DNA from 2 places in the Lysinibacillus sp. GW823-FHT06C08 genome. Region 2 is predicted to be linked to the other one. Evidence: predicted binding sites of a transcription regulator. Region 2 holds the regulator's gene; the other holds the start of a gene.

Region 1 (6,407 bases), on a different contig from region 2:
TGATGCCACATTAGTAAGACGCTATAAAGAAACAAGAAGAGCCCATCCATTGGCAGTAAGTGGCTTACCTTTAGATGGTATAAAGCAAGAGCGAGCGCTTTTATCGGAAGTAAAAGGCCGTGCTAATTTTGTTTATAACACATCTAACATGAAACCAAAGCAATTACGTGAAAAGATCGTTAAAGAATTTGCCAGTGAAGCAGATACTATTTTTACCGTAAACATTATGTCTTTTGGCTTCAAGCATGGTATGCCAATTGATGCAGACTTAGTGTTCGATGTTCGTTTTCTTAAAAATCCGTATTATGTAGAAGAGCTACGCCCAAAGACGGGACTTCAAACAGAAGTTTCCTCCTATGTTTTAGCCTTGGAAGATACGCAAATACTTATACAAAAACTAACGGATTTGTTCGACTTTATGATTCCTCTTTATCGACAAGAAGGTAAATCACAACTCGTTATCGCTTTTGGTTGTACAGGTGGTCAGCATCGTTCAGTAACTTTAGCAGAGTTTTTTGGGGCTTATTTAGCCAACAAAGAGAATACGGTTATTACGCATCGTGATATTAATCGTAGAAAGGAATGAGTGAATGGGGAAAAAGCAAACAAAGCTTGTGGTAATTGGTGGTGGAACAGGACTATCTACATTACTTCGTGGGCTCAAGCACCATCCATTTGATATTACTGCTATTGTGACGGTAGCAGACGATGGCGGCTCTTCAGGGCGTTTACGAGATGATTATGATATTCCACCACCAGGTGATGTTCGTAATGTCATTGCGGCATTATCAGATATTGAACCGCTAGTGGAGCAAATGTTTCAATACCGTTTTTCAGCGTCAGAGGATTTACGTGGCCATTCCTTAGGGAACTTAATGCTAACAGCACTTACTGATATTACTGGTGATTTTAACCATGCTATAAGTGAGATGGGGAAGGTATTAAAAGTACATGGCCGTGTAATACCAGCAGCCAATAAAAAAATTAACTTACATGCTGTGTTAGAGGATGGTTCAATCATTGAAGGTGAATCAAAAGTCCCGACAGCGACAAAACGCATTGATCGCGTTTTTTTAGTACCCGAAAACGTGCAACCGTTACCAGAAGCTATTCGGGCAATTCAGCGTGCAGACTATATATTAATTGGCCCAGGAAGCTTATACACAAGTATTATTCCAAATCTCCTTGTCAAAGAGATTGGGGAAGCTGTTGTGAAAGCAAAAGGAAGAAAAATATATGTTTGTAATTTAATGACACAAAAAGGTGAAACCATTTCTTATACAGCAGGTGATCATGTATCGGCCATACATAAGCATGTTGGCGCATCCTTTATTGATTCGATTTTAGTTAATGATGAAGAATTGCCGAATCCAGTAAAAGAATTGTATAAAGAAGAAAGAGCAGAGCCAGTGACATTTGATGTGGCAAAGCTTGAAAGTATGGGATTAGAGGTTATAAGACGCGATATTGCTACAATTCGATCAGATGGTACGGTTCGACATAATGCTACGAATGTTGCAGAGTGGCTGGTAGATTATGCCGGTATTTATGATCGGTAAGAGAACCGATAATAGAAACATAAAGTGTTTATTGTATATGGTAAGATGAACATATACATAGAAATTATGATTGAAAGGGGGGCGTGATATGTCTTTTGCTTCTGAAACGAAAAAGGAATTAACCCAAATAGAAGCGGACAATCATTGTATGAAAGCAGAAGTTTCTGCCCTAATTCGTATGAATGGTTCATTATCCTTTGCGAATAAACAACTAAGCTTGGACGTGCAAACTGAAAACGCTGCAATTGCAAGAAGACTATATACGATTATGAAAAAATTGTATCCGTACAATGTGGAATTACTAGTTCGTAAGAAAATGCGATTGAAAAAAAATAACGTATATATTTGCCGTGTAAGAGAAGGAGCGCGCGAGCTGTTAATTGATTTAGAAATCATCTCAGACGACTTTCAATTTAATCATACGATCTCAAGAAAGCTCATTAAAAAAAATGGTCAAAAAAGAGCCTATTTAAGAGGTGCATTTTTGGCAGGAGGCTCTGTCAATAACCCAGAAACGTCCGCCTACCATTTAGAAATTTATTCTTTATATAAAGAACATGGTGAAGCATTGATGGATTTAATGAATGAATTTGAACTCAATGCCAAAACAATTGAACGCAAAAAAGGCTTTGTTACTTATTTAAAGGAAGCGGAAAAAATTTCTGATTTCCTTAATATTGTAGGCGCCCATCAGGCAATGATGAAATTTGAGGATGTTCGGATATTGCGAGACATGCGCAATAGTGTCAATCGTATTGTGAACTGTGAAACAGCCAATCTAAACAAAACAATTGGAGCAGCATTACGGCAGGTAGAGAATATTCGATTTATTGAAAATTCTATTGGACTTGACCAACTACCAGAAAAGCTTCGTGAAATTGCACGATTACGAGTAGAGTATCAAGATGTTACGTTAAAAGAACTTGGTGAAATGGTATCCAGTGGTACCGTCAGCAAATCAGGTGTCAACCATCGTTTAAGAAAAATAGACGAAATAGCAGATGCATTAAGACGCGGTGAAAAAATAGGTGGTTAAGTTTTCATACTTTTCAGGTATGAATGTCATGCGTAATCGCTTATTGTTCTTTTGCTAGTAAGTAAGGTAAGATAAAACTAATAGATGAACGGTAGTGAAGGGGAGTTTTGAGAATGATCGAGAGAAGAGTCCAGGTTAAATTAAAATTAGGACTACAAGCTAGACAAGCGGCACTATTTGTGCAGGAGGCCAATCGTTTCAGTGCGGATATCTTTCTAGAAAAAGATGAAAAAAAAGTGAATGCCAAATCGATAATGGGTGTCATGAGCTTAGCGGTTGCGAAAGGTACCGAAGTAACGTTAAGTAGTGAAGGCAATGATGCCGAGCAAGCGGTTACAGCATTAGCTGCAATTATTGAAAATGAAGATTAACAAACAAATAAAAATGCCTCTCAGAGTAATTTTCTGGGAGGCTTTTTAGTATTATTTATTATCCGTACTACGGTGCATAATGTGATCGATTAAACCATATTCTTTTGCACGTTCAGCTGTCATGAAGTTATCACGATCTGTGTCTCTTGCAATGACTTCAAGTGGTTGACCAGTGCGTTCAGATAAAATGCCGTTTAATTTTTCACGTAAGAATAAAATACGTTTAGCAGCAATTTCAATTTCTGTCGCTTGACCTTGTGCGCCACCTAGTGGTTGGTGAATCATTACTTCCGCATTTGGTAATGCAAAACGTTTACCAGGTTCACCCGCAGCAAGTAAGAAAGCTCCCATTGATGCAGCCATACCAATACAAATCGTTTGAACTTTTGGCTTAATAATTTGCATTGTGTCATAAATAGCCATACCAGCCGTAATTGATCCACCTGGCGAATTAATGTAAAGAGAAATGTCTTTGTCTGGATCTTCTGCTTGTAGGAAAAGTAGCTGTGCGACAATGGAGTTCGCCACATTGTCATCGATAGCACTTCCTAAAAGGATAATGCGGTCTTTAAGTAGACGTGAATAAATGTCATATGCACGCTCACCACGGCTTGTTTGTTCAATAACTGTAGGAATTAAATTCATGTTAAATCCTCCTTCAAAAAACTAAATTCGATTACCTTTGCTGAAATCTACATTGTTTATTTCAGCTGTAACCTTATCATACACATTATAGTCAGGGAAGGTCAAATATTAACCCTGCTAAAGTGAAATTAATTAAAATAAAAAAAATAAATTCTTTTTGCATTCTATGGTTGAATTATATGTGATACGTTTGTATAATAGGTAAGGTTATAAGTTTGAAAGTACAGGACACTATTTTGCAGGTATGCTTCAAAAGAGGATTATCTACATCATGCTTTTCGTAAGCCTAGGGTGAGTACTTTTTTTTTGTGTTTTTTGCCCTCGTGGTGTAATGGATAACACGTAAGATTCCGGTTCTTGCACTGGGGGTTCGATTCCCTCCGAGGGCGCCATTTTACTGAATATTGATATACTGTAATAGCTCAATCTCCTAATAAGTAGTTTAGCAGCCTGCTTAGTGGGGATAGAGAGGAAAAGTAATGGGAATACTGTCCTAGTTGGCATTATTCCCCTATTTATGCCTTTCAAACCTTCAAGAAAGCAACAACTCCAAATTATTTTTTAGTGAACATACTGTCCGTGAAGGCTAGTAATAGCCGAAAAAAGAATCCTTTCTGAGGGGATTCTTTTTTTTTGTTTAAATTTATCGAAATTTGACATCGCTTCTATTGTATATATATTAGTTTTAGGTTCGATATCTTGTTATTAATGCTTATTTTTTCTATATAAATGGTTTTACCATTAATTAATATGAAAAAATATTTAGTTTTATGCGAAAAGTTGTTGTGCAAATACTATAATATTAATATAATTGACCTAATAGTCTAACATTTCCGAATTGCGAAAAATAATACGCAGGATGGAAAATTATCGAAATAGGGGGAAATGCAATGAAAAAAACAGCTTGGATGTTACTTATGATGATAGCAGCGCTAACTTTAGCACTTGCAGGATGTGGCACAAAGGACAATGCCTCTTCTGGTAGCACACCTTCAGAAGGTGCGGATGGCAAGAAAGTATATAAAGTAGGTACAGAAGCAACTTTTGCACCGTTTGAATCTGTTGACGATAAAGGGAAAATTGTGGGGATTGATGTCGATATTTTAAAAGCAATTGCTGATGAAATGAATTTCGAAGTAGAGTGGAATAATATTGGTTGGGAACCCGTTTTCCAAACAATTAAAAACGGTGAAACACATATTGGTGCTTCAGGGATTACAATTACAGATGAGCGCAAAGAATCATTCGATTTTACTGAGCCATACTATGAATCTCAATTATTAATTGTTGTGAAAGAAGATTCAAAGATTAAATCATTAGATGAATTAAAAGACAAAAAGGTGTCCGTACAAATTAATGCTACTGGCCATATGGCAGCTAAAAAGCTACAAGGTGAAGCAAGTACAAATATTATGGCTTTTGAAAGTCAGCCAATCGCAATTCAAGAAATGCTAAATGGTAATGTTGATGCAGCTATTGGAGACAATGCGGTAGTATACGAATATATTAAAGCGCATCCAGATCAAAAAATTAAAGTCATTCAAGATGACGCATTCGAAAAAGAATATTATGGCTTTATGGTTCAAAAGGGGAATAAAGAGCTTTTAGATAAATTAAATGAAGGTCTGAAAAAGATTAAAGAAAACGGTAAATTAAAAGAAATTACAGGTACTGATTTCGAATAATATGGTAATGCCACTCGCCAAGCAGTATGCTAGCGACTCATTTAATTGATGTAACTTTAAAGGGGAAATGGGGTTTTCGGATGGACATCTTTGACCTACGCTGGGACATTGTCTGGAACTACCGAGATATGTTTATACGAGGTATTGGCGTAACACTTATTTTGACACTTAGTGGTTATTTTGGCGGTATTCTTTTAGGACTGTTTTTAGGACTAGGGAAATTATCAAGTAAAAAATGGATATATTGGCCATCAAAATTATATGTTGATTTATTCCGCGGAACACCAATGCTTGTTCAAATTTTATTAATACACTTAGCCGTTATTCCAACCATTTTTGGACATTCTTTAGGGTATATGGTTTCAGGGATTACCGCGCTTATTTTAAACTGTGCTGCTTACAATGCAGAAATTTTCCGTGCAGGTATCCAAAGTATTGCAAAGGGGCAAATGGAGGCCGCTCGTTCTCTTGGTCTTACACATAACCAAGCGATGCGTAAGGTTATTTTACCGCAGGCCTTTAGACGCATGATCCCGCCATTAGGGAATGAATTCATAGCATTATTAAAGGATTCCTCACTAGTAACAGTCATCGCTGCACCAGATATTCTATATGCTAGTAAAGTTGTTGCAGGTGCAAGCTTCCGTTTCTGGGAACCGTATATTGTTGCTGCATTACTATATTTAATATTAACGTATGGTGTAACGAAGATTGTTGCATTTATTGAGAAACGATTTAGCAATAGTTATGTCCCTCGTAAGGCAGAAGGGCGGGAAGCAAGATGATAAGAATTGAGAACCTACACAAATATTTTGGTAAGCTAGAAGTATTAAAAGGGATTGATTATGAAATCCAAGAAAAACAAGTTGTATGTGTCATTGGGCCTTCTGGTTCAGGAAAAAGTACTTTTTTACGTTGCATTAATATGCTAGAAGAAGTAACGGACGGTGCTATTTATATTGAAGATGTGAAGATCAATGATCCGAAAACGAATATCAATGAGATTCGAGCAGAGGTGGGAATGGTGTTTCAACAATTTAACTTATTCCCTCATATGAACGTCATCGATAATGTCACGATGGCTCCCATGCAAATTCGTAAAATGAGTCGT
Region 2 (6,407 bases):
GTCATTGTTGCAATAGGTTCCGTTTACATGCTACGAAACTACTATGCGGAAGTACCACATATTGAACAGCTATTAATTACAATTTGCGCCGCTCTAGGGTCAGGGGTTTTAGCATACTTTTTATTCCCACAGCAGGGTGACAATAAAATTGACGACCGAGGTCCTTACTAATAGTAATAAATGAAGCTGCTCGTTTGATTGTTAAACGAGCAGCTTTTTGTGGGAATTAAGGCTTAAATAATTTAAACCAGCCTTTATGTTTAAAGATAGTAAGCATAGCGATTACAACAATAATCATAATACCGAGGACAATAAAATAGCTGTATCGTCCATGCAGCTCGGGCATATTATCAAAGTTCATCCCATAAACACCAGCAATAAAGGTTAGTGGAATGAAGATCGTTGAGACGATTGTTAGAGTCATCATTATGCCGTTCATGCGGCTTGAGCTCATAGCCATATAGCTATCTCGCATATCTGCTGTCAGCTCTCGATTTGATTCAACCATTTCTGTCAGTTTAAGAAGATGGTCGTATATATCTCCAAAATAAGCTCTTTCAGATTTGTTTAATGAAAAGCGGTAAGAATTAAGTACTCGATATAAAAGGTCACGCATTGGTAAAATGGCACGCCGCAAATCGAGCAAATCACTACGAAACTCGAAGACAATCTTCATGGCATTTACATTGCTTTGGTATGTAAGCTCGCCTTCAAGTGCATTTAAATGATCTTCAATTTTATAAACAAGTGGAAAATAACTATCAACGATTTTATCAATGGTTTGATACGTTAAGTAGACTGTGCCACGTTCCCAGTTTTTTGGCTGGCTTTCTAACATCTTTTGTACCTTTTCAATTTCGGGAACTGGGTTCTTATGGAATGTCACAATATACTTATTTGAGGCAAAAATATTAACCTCTTCTGCAGCTAAGGTCAGCTCGTTTAATCGATGAATGACGAAAAAATGGAAATCGTCATAAAAATCGAGTTTGGGTCGTTGTAATCGCATTAAGCAATCTTCAATAGCTAGTGGGTGAAAATGAAAAAATGAATCTAGCAAAGATTCTTCCTCTGCAGTAGGGCAATTAAAATCGACCCAGTACCATTCGAATTCTTGTTGATGTATGGATTCCAAAGGGAAATCTTTTAGTAATTGTTGTTTTTTTGTAATGCCAATGGTGCTTATCACAGCTTTCACCTCAAAGTTTTTACTACAAAATATATTTAATGTTCTTCTTTAAAGCATACCCATCCACCAAACAAAGTAGTGGCAAAAAATCGAGAAGGTTTTATAAAACCTGCTTCTTGTAATAATGTTAAAATCGCTTCCTCGGGCATAAATGACAGGGCCCGGATGGATTTTTCCATTTCTGCAACATCAGCTACGGAAAGCTTTGTATGTTGGAGCCAATAGGAACGCCATAAATCGAATTGCAGTTCCGTTTCAATAGTACCGGGTTGACCGTATTTCGAAACTAGGACAAACGGTGCGCCAGGTTGTAAATGGTTCCAAATTTCTTTTAAGGTCGATAGCTTATCTTCATAGCTTTGAATAAAATGAAGGACGAGTACACAACTAGCTGCATCAAATTTTATAGCAGGTAGATGGGTATCCAGCAAGGTTGCTTGATAGAATGACAGATCATTCGGTAAAGATTGGAGACGCTCCTTTGCTATATCAAGCATGGATTCTGACGGATCAATACCTGTAAATGACCAACTTGGTCTTCCATCTGCTAGCTGTAAAATTTCATTGCCACTACCTGCACCAACAACCAATATATCCGCATGCTCATGTAATGTGGAACGATAAAAAGTTTGTATTAAACGAAGCATTGCATCATAGCTTGGTAGAGTACGGCGAATCCCCTTTTCATATTCATTTGCTAATGTGTGGTTGAATTCCATTTCTCATCACGACCTTTCAAAAATTTTTAAAAAAACTCACTTTAAATTGAAACTATTACGGGTATAGTTCCGTAAATAGTAGTACATAAAACGATAGATAACGTATAAAGAAAGGGTTGATATATATGGAGAGTAAATGGTCTAAAGTAATCATACACGCAAGTTCGTTTTTTGCGCCATGGTTAGTTCCCATTATCTTCTTTTTAGTTAGTTCGGATGAGGAAGTGAAGGCAATTTCTATTCAAGCTATTCTTTTCCAACTTGTCATGGCAATTTTACTTGCTGTTTCTGGATTCTTAAGCATTTTCATTATTGGCATTCCATTTTTAATTGTTTTCGGTATTATGCTATTTGTAGTACCAATTATCGGTATCGTCAAAGCATTAACTGATGAGCCTTGGCGTTATCCAATTGTAGGTCGTTGGGTATAATTTTTATAGACGCAAGTATATGCTAGTTGCATATTCTTGCGTTTTTTCTATGGATAAAAAGGGTACATTAGGTGTAGGAAGCAAAAAGATATGCTCGATAACGACTAATTAGTGCTATTTTCTACGCTTGAATATAGTTTTTTAGCCTTTTCATTTTTCTCTAGGCGAAATCATTGCAATTATTTTCAAGCGTTTTGTATAATATACTCAAAGAAAGTCAAAGATAGTCAAAGTCAGTGAAGCAAGCGAGGTGTATTCCTAAAATGCGTAATATATCAGACATCATAGAAGGTTACTTAAAGCAAGTACTTGAATTAGGTGGAGAAGGGCATATTGAAATAAAACGTAGTGAAATTGCAGACAAATTTCAATGTGTACCATCACAAATAAATTATGTCATTAATACAAGATTTACCGCCGAGCGAGGTTACCTTGTGGAGAGCAAGCGAGGTGGTGGTGGATACATTCGAATTTTACGTGTCCGCGCGAATTCACAGATTGATTTAATCGACGATGTTCTCCAGCATATTGAAGGTGGAGCATCGCAAACAATGGCAGAAGATTTAGTATATCGACTTATCGATGAGCAGGTAATTTCAAAGCGAGAAGCGAAATTAATGTTAGCAGCAATTGATCGCTCAACAATCGATTTACATCTCCCTCTAAGAGATATAATTCGTGCAAAAATATTACGGGCGATGCTGACAACTATAAAATATGAGCAACAGAAATAGTGAGGTGATGGAAATGATATGTGAACATTGTAAACAACGTAATGCGACAGTTACTGTAACACAAGTTCAAAATGGGCAAAAGGTGGAGCACCATTATTGTGACGTCTGCGCCTCACAGTTCCATCCATTTCATGCAGAGTTTAAACAAGAGCCAGTTTCCATACAACAGTTATTATCAAACTGGTTTGGCTCACCTACATGGCAAAAGGTAGGAGAAAAACAACAAACACAGCCACAACAGCAAACATGCCCACAATGTGAATTTACGTATAAGCAATTTTTAAAAGAAGGTAAGTTTGGTTGCCCAAGCTGTTATGACACTTTTAGTGAGCATTTACCTAAGCTCTTTAACCGCATACAGGCGGGCCCCCAACATATTGGGAAAATGCCTGGTGCCCATAGCAATGTGTATGTCATTAAAAAGCAAATAGAGGATATCCGTAAACGTATGAAGTTCGCTGTAGATGAAGAGCAATTCGAAGAGGCAGCAAAGCTTCGAGATGAAGTCAAAGAGCTTGAGAAGCAGCTACAATTTGAAGGTGGTGATGTGTCTTGATAATTGAATCATTTTTAGAGCGTGCGACACCTACTTGGATGGGTATCGAAGACGATTATTCTGATATTGTCATTAGTACACGAATTCGCCTTGCTCGAAATTTAGATGGCTATCGTTTTCCACTATCGTTTTCAGAGAACGAGGCTTTACAGGTGGAACAGGCAGTTACACATGCAGTAAGCGATAGTCCAACCCTTCAAAATGATTATGCATATTTTGCTATCAATGATCTAACACCTTTACAACGTCAAATTCTTGTAGAAAAGCATTTGATTAGTCCGCAGCTTGCCAAAAAAGAGCAGGTGGGCTCCGTGCTTCTGTCACAAGATGAATCCGTGAGTATTATGGTGAATGAAGAGGATCATTTACGCATTCAATGTATGACAGCGAGTTTCCAGCTTCAAAATGCCTATGAACAAGCGAATAGAATTGACCGTATTCTAGAGAAGGTATTACCTTATGCTTTTCGAGATACGTTTGGCTATTTAACAAGCTGTCCTACGAATATTGGTACTGGGCTACGAGCATCTGTGATGATGCATTTACCTGCTCTTACGTTAACGGGACAGATGAATCAAATTATAAATGCGATGACACGCCTAGGTATGACCGTAAGAGGTATATATGGTGAAGGAAGCGAAAATTTAGGTAATGTTTATCAAGTGTCCAACCAAATTACACTTGGAAAGACAGAAGAAGATATTTTAGCAGATATACAAAGTGTTGCTGAAAAAATTATCCAAAAAGAACGGCACGCGAGAGGTAGATTGATGGAAAAGGCCGAGCTGGCTTTAGAAGATCGAGTTTATCGAGCTTTAGGTACCCTTACGTATGCAAGAATTTTAACGAGTGAGGAAGCGGCTACCTGTCTTTCGAATGTTCGTTTAGGAGTCGACCTACAGTTGATTGACGGTATACTCGCAACAACTTTAAATGAGTGTGTCGTCAGTATGCAACCAGGTTTTTTACAGCATTATGCAGGTGAGGCATTACCGCCTGCTGAACGTGATCGTGTACGAGCTGAAATGCTTCGTGAGGCATTATTTCAAACACACACGAATAAGCCTAATAATGGGGAAAAAGGAGAGGATTTATATGATGTTTAATCGTTTTACACAACGCGCGCAAAAAGTATTACAGCTTGCTCAGGAAGAGGCTATTCGTTGGAAGCACGAATCCATTGGTACAGAGCACATTTTATTAGGGCTTATACGTGAAGGCGGCGGTATTGCTGCAAAAGCGTTAGAAGCTATTGATATTAGTCCTCAAATGATTGAAGCTGGTATTGAAGAATTAGTCGGTAAAGGGAAAGAAGATGTTGGTCCAATAGTTCACTATACGCCACGAGCGAAAAAAGTAATTGAACTATCGGTTGACGAATCACGTAAATTAGGTCATTCGTATATCGGTACTGAGCATTTACTATTAGCACTTATACGTGAAGGTGAAGGTGTAGCAGCTCGCGTCTTAAATAATGCAGGTGTAGGCTTAAATAAAGCACGTCAGCAAGTTTTATTATTATTAGGAAATAATGATAACGCGCAGTCTGGTCAACAAGCGGCACAAGCGGCGAATACCCCAACATTAGATAGTTTAGCCCGTGATTTAACGCAAATTGCCCGTGAAGGTACGTTAGATCCTGTTATTGGTCGAAGCAAGGAAATTACACGTGTTATCGAGGTATTATCGCGTCGTACAAAAAATAACCCTGTCCTAATTGGTGAGCCAGGTGTTGGTAAAACAGCAATTGCTGAAGGGTTAGCACAGCAAATTATTAATAATGAAGTACCAGAAATTCTTCGAGACAAACGAGTGATGACGCTTGATATGGGAACTGTCGTTGCTGGTACAAAATATCGGGGTGAATTTGAGGACCGTTTGAAAAAGGTAATGGATGAAATTCGCCAAGCCGGCAATATCATTTTATTTATTGATGAATTGCATACTTTAATCGGTGCAGGTGGTGCAGAAGGTGCGATTGACGCATCAAATATTTTAAAACCGTCCTTAGCCCGTGGTGAGCTTCAATGTATCGGTGCGACAACGCTTGATGAATATCGTAAATATATTGAAAAAGATGCAGCATTAGAGCGTCGTTTCCAACCGATCCAAGTGGATGAACCAACGGTGGAAGAAGCTATTCTCATTATTCAAGGTTTACGTGACCGCTATGAAGCACATCACCGAGTGAAAATTACAGATGAAGCAATTGAAGCAGCGGCAAAAATGGGTGATCGATATATTTCAGATCGCTTCTTACCGGATAAAGCAATCGACCTTATCGATGAAGCGGGTTCAAAGGTTCGCTTACGTTCATTTGCGGTGCCACCAAACTTAAAGGCACTTGAAGATAAGCTTGAAAATGTTCGCTCGGAAAAGAATGCTGCTGTATCAGGTCAAGAGTTTGAAAAGGCTGCAGCACTTAGAGATACTGAGCAAAAGCTTAAAGATGAGATTGAAGCTACACGCAAGAATTGGAAAGAAGAGCAAGGCAAGGCCGAGTCCAAAGTGACTGTAGATGATGTTGCAGCAGTTGTATCGATGTGGACAGGAATTCCTGTAGCTAAAATCGCTTCTGAAGAATCTTCGAAATTATTACAACTTGAAGAAGAGCTACACAAACGCGTTGTAGGGCAAGGCGAAGCGGTAGAAGCTATTTCACGTGCGATCCGTCGTGCAAGAGCGGGCCTTAAAGATCCAAAACGACCAATCGGTTCATTTATTTTCTTAGGTCCTACAGGTGTTGGTAAAACAGAGCTTGCAAGAGCACTTGCTGAA

What was found. Region 2 encodes CtsR, which represses protease genes until heat stress. Its sites were predicted from a motif close to ATGGTCAATAAAGGTCAAACA; they were not measured.
Region 1: clpP (ATP-dependent Clp endopeptidase proteolytic subunit ClpP) is a predicted target of CtsR. The motif match lies at 3,699-3,719, and genes of this name have one in related genera.

What each region holds. Positions count from the first base shown of each region.
Region 1 is NZ_JBXAHN010000007.1:105,498-111,904, forward strand. Features, by position in the region: gene rapZ (RNase adapter RapZ) at 1-586, shown strand, start outside; gene AC1Q6O_RS16350 (gluconeogenesis factor YvcK family protein) at 591-1,559, shown strand; gene whiA (DNA-binding protein WhiA) at 1,648-2,595, shown strand; gene AC1Q6O_RS16360 (HPr family phosphocarrier protein) at 2,709-2,966, shown strand; gene clpP (ATP-dependent Clp endopeptidase proteolytic subunit ClpP) at 3,018-3,611, opposite strand; tRNA gene AC1Q6O_RS16370 (tRNA-Arg) at 3,929-4,003, shown strand; gene AC1Q6O_RS16375 (basic amino acid ABC transporter substrate-binding protein) at 4,502-5,296, shown strand; gene AC1Q6O_RS16380 (amino acid ABC transporter permease) at 5,377-6,081, shown strand; gene AC1Q6O_RS16385 (amino acid ABC transporter ATP-binding protein) at 6,078-6,407, shown strand, end outside.
Region 2 is NZ_JBXAHN010000009.1:138,480-144,886, forward strand. Features, by position in the region: gene AC1Q6O_RS18965 (hypothetical protein) at 1-171, shown strand, start outside; gene corA (magnesium/cobalt transporter CorA) at 227-1,189, opposite strand; gene AC1Q6O_RS18975 (class I SAM-dependent methyltransferase) at 1,225-1,908, opposite strand; gene AC1Q6O_RS18980 (DUF4870 domain-containing protein) at 2,034-2,339, shown strand; gene AC1Q6O_RS18985 (CtsR family transcriptional regulator) at 2,603-3,073, shown strand; gene AC1Q6O_RS18990 (UvrB/UvrC motif-containing protein) at 3,087-3,629, shown strand; gene mcsB (protein-arginine kinase McsB) at 3,626-4,735, shown strand; gene AC1Q6O_RS19000 (ATP-dependent Clp protease ATP-binding subunit) at 4,725-6,407, shown strand, end outside.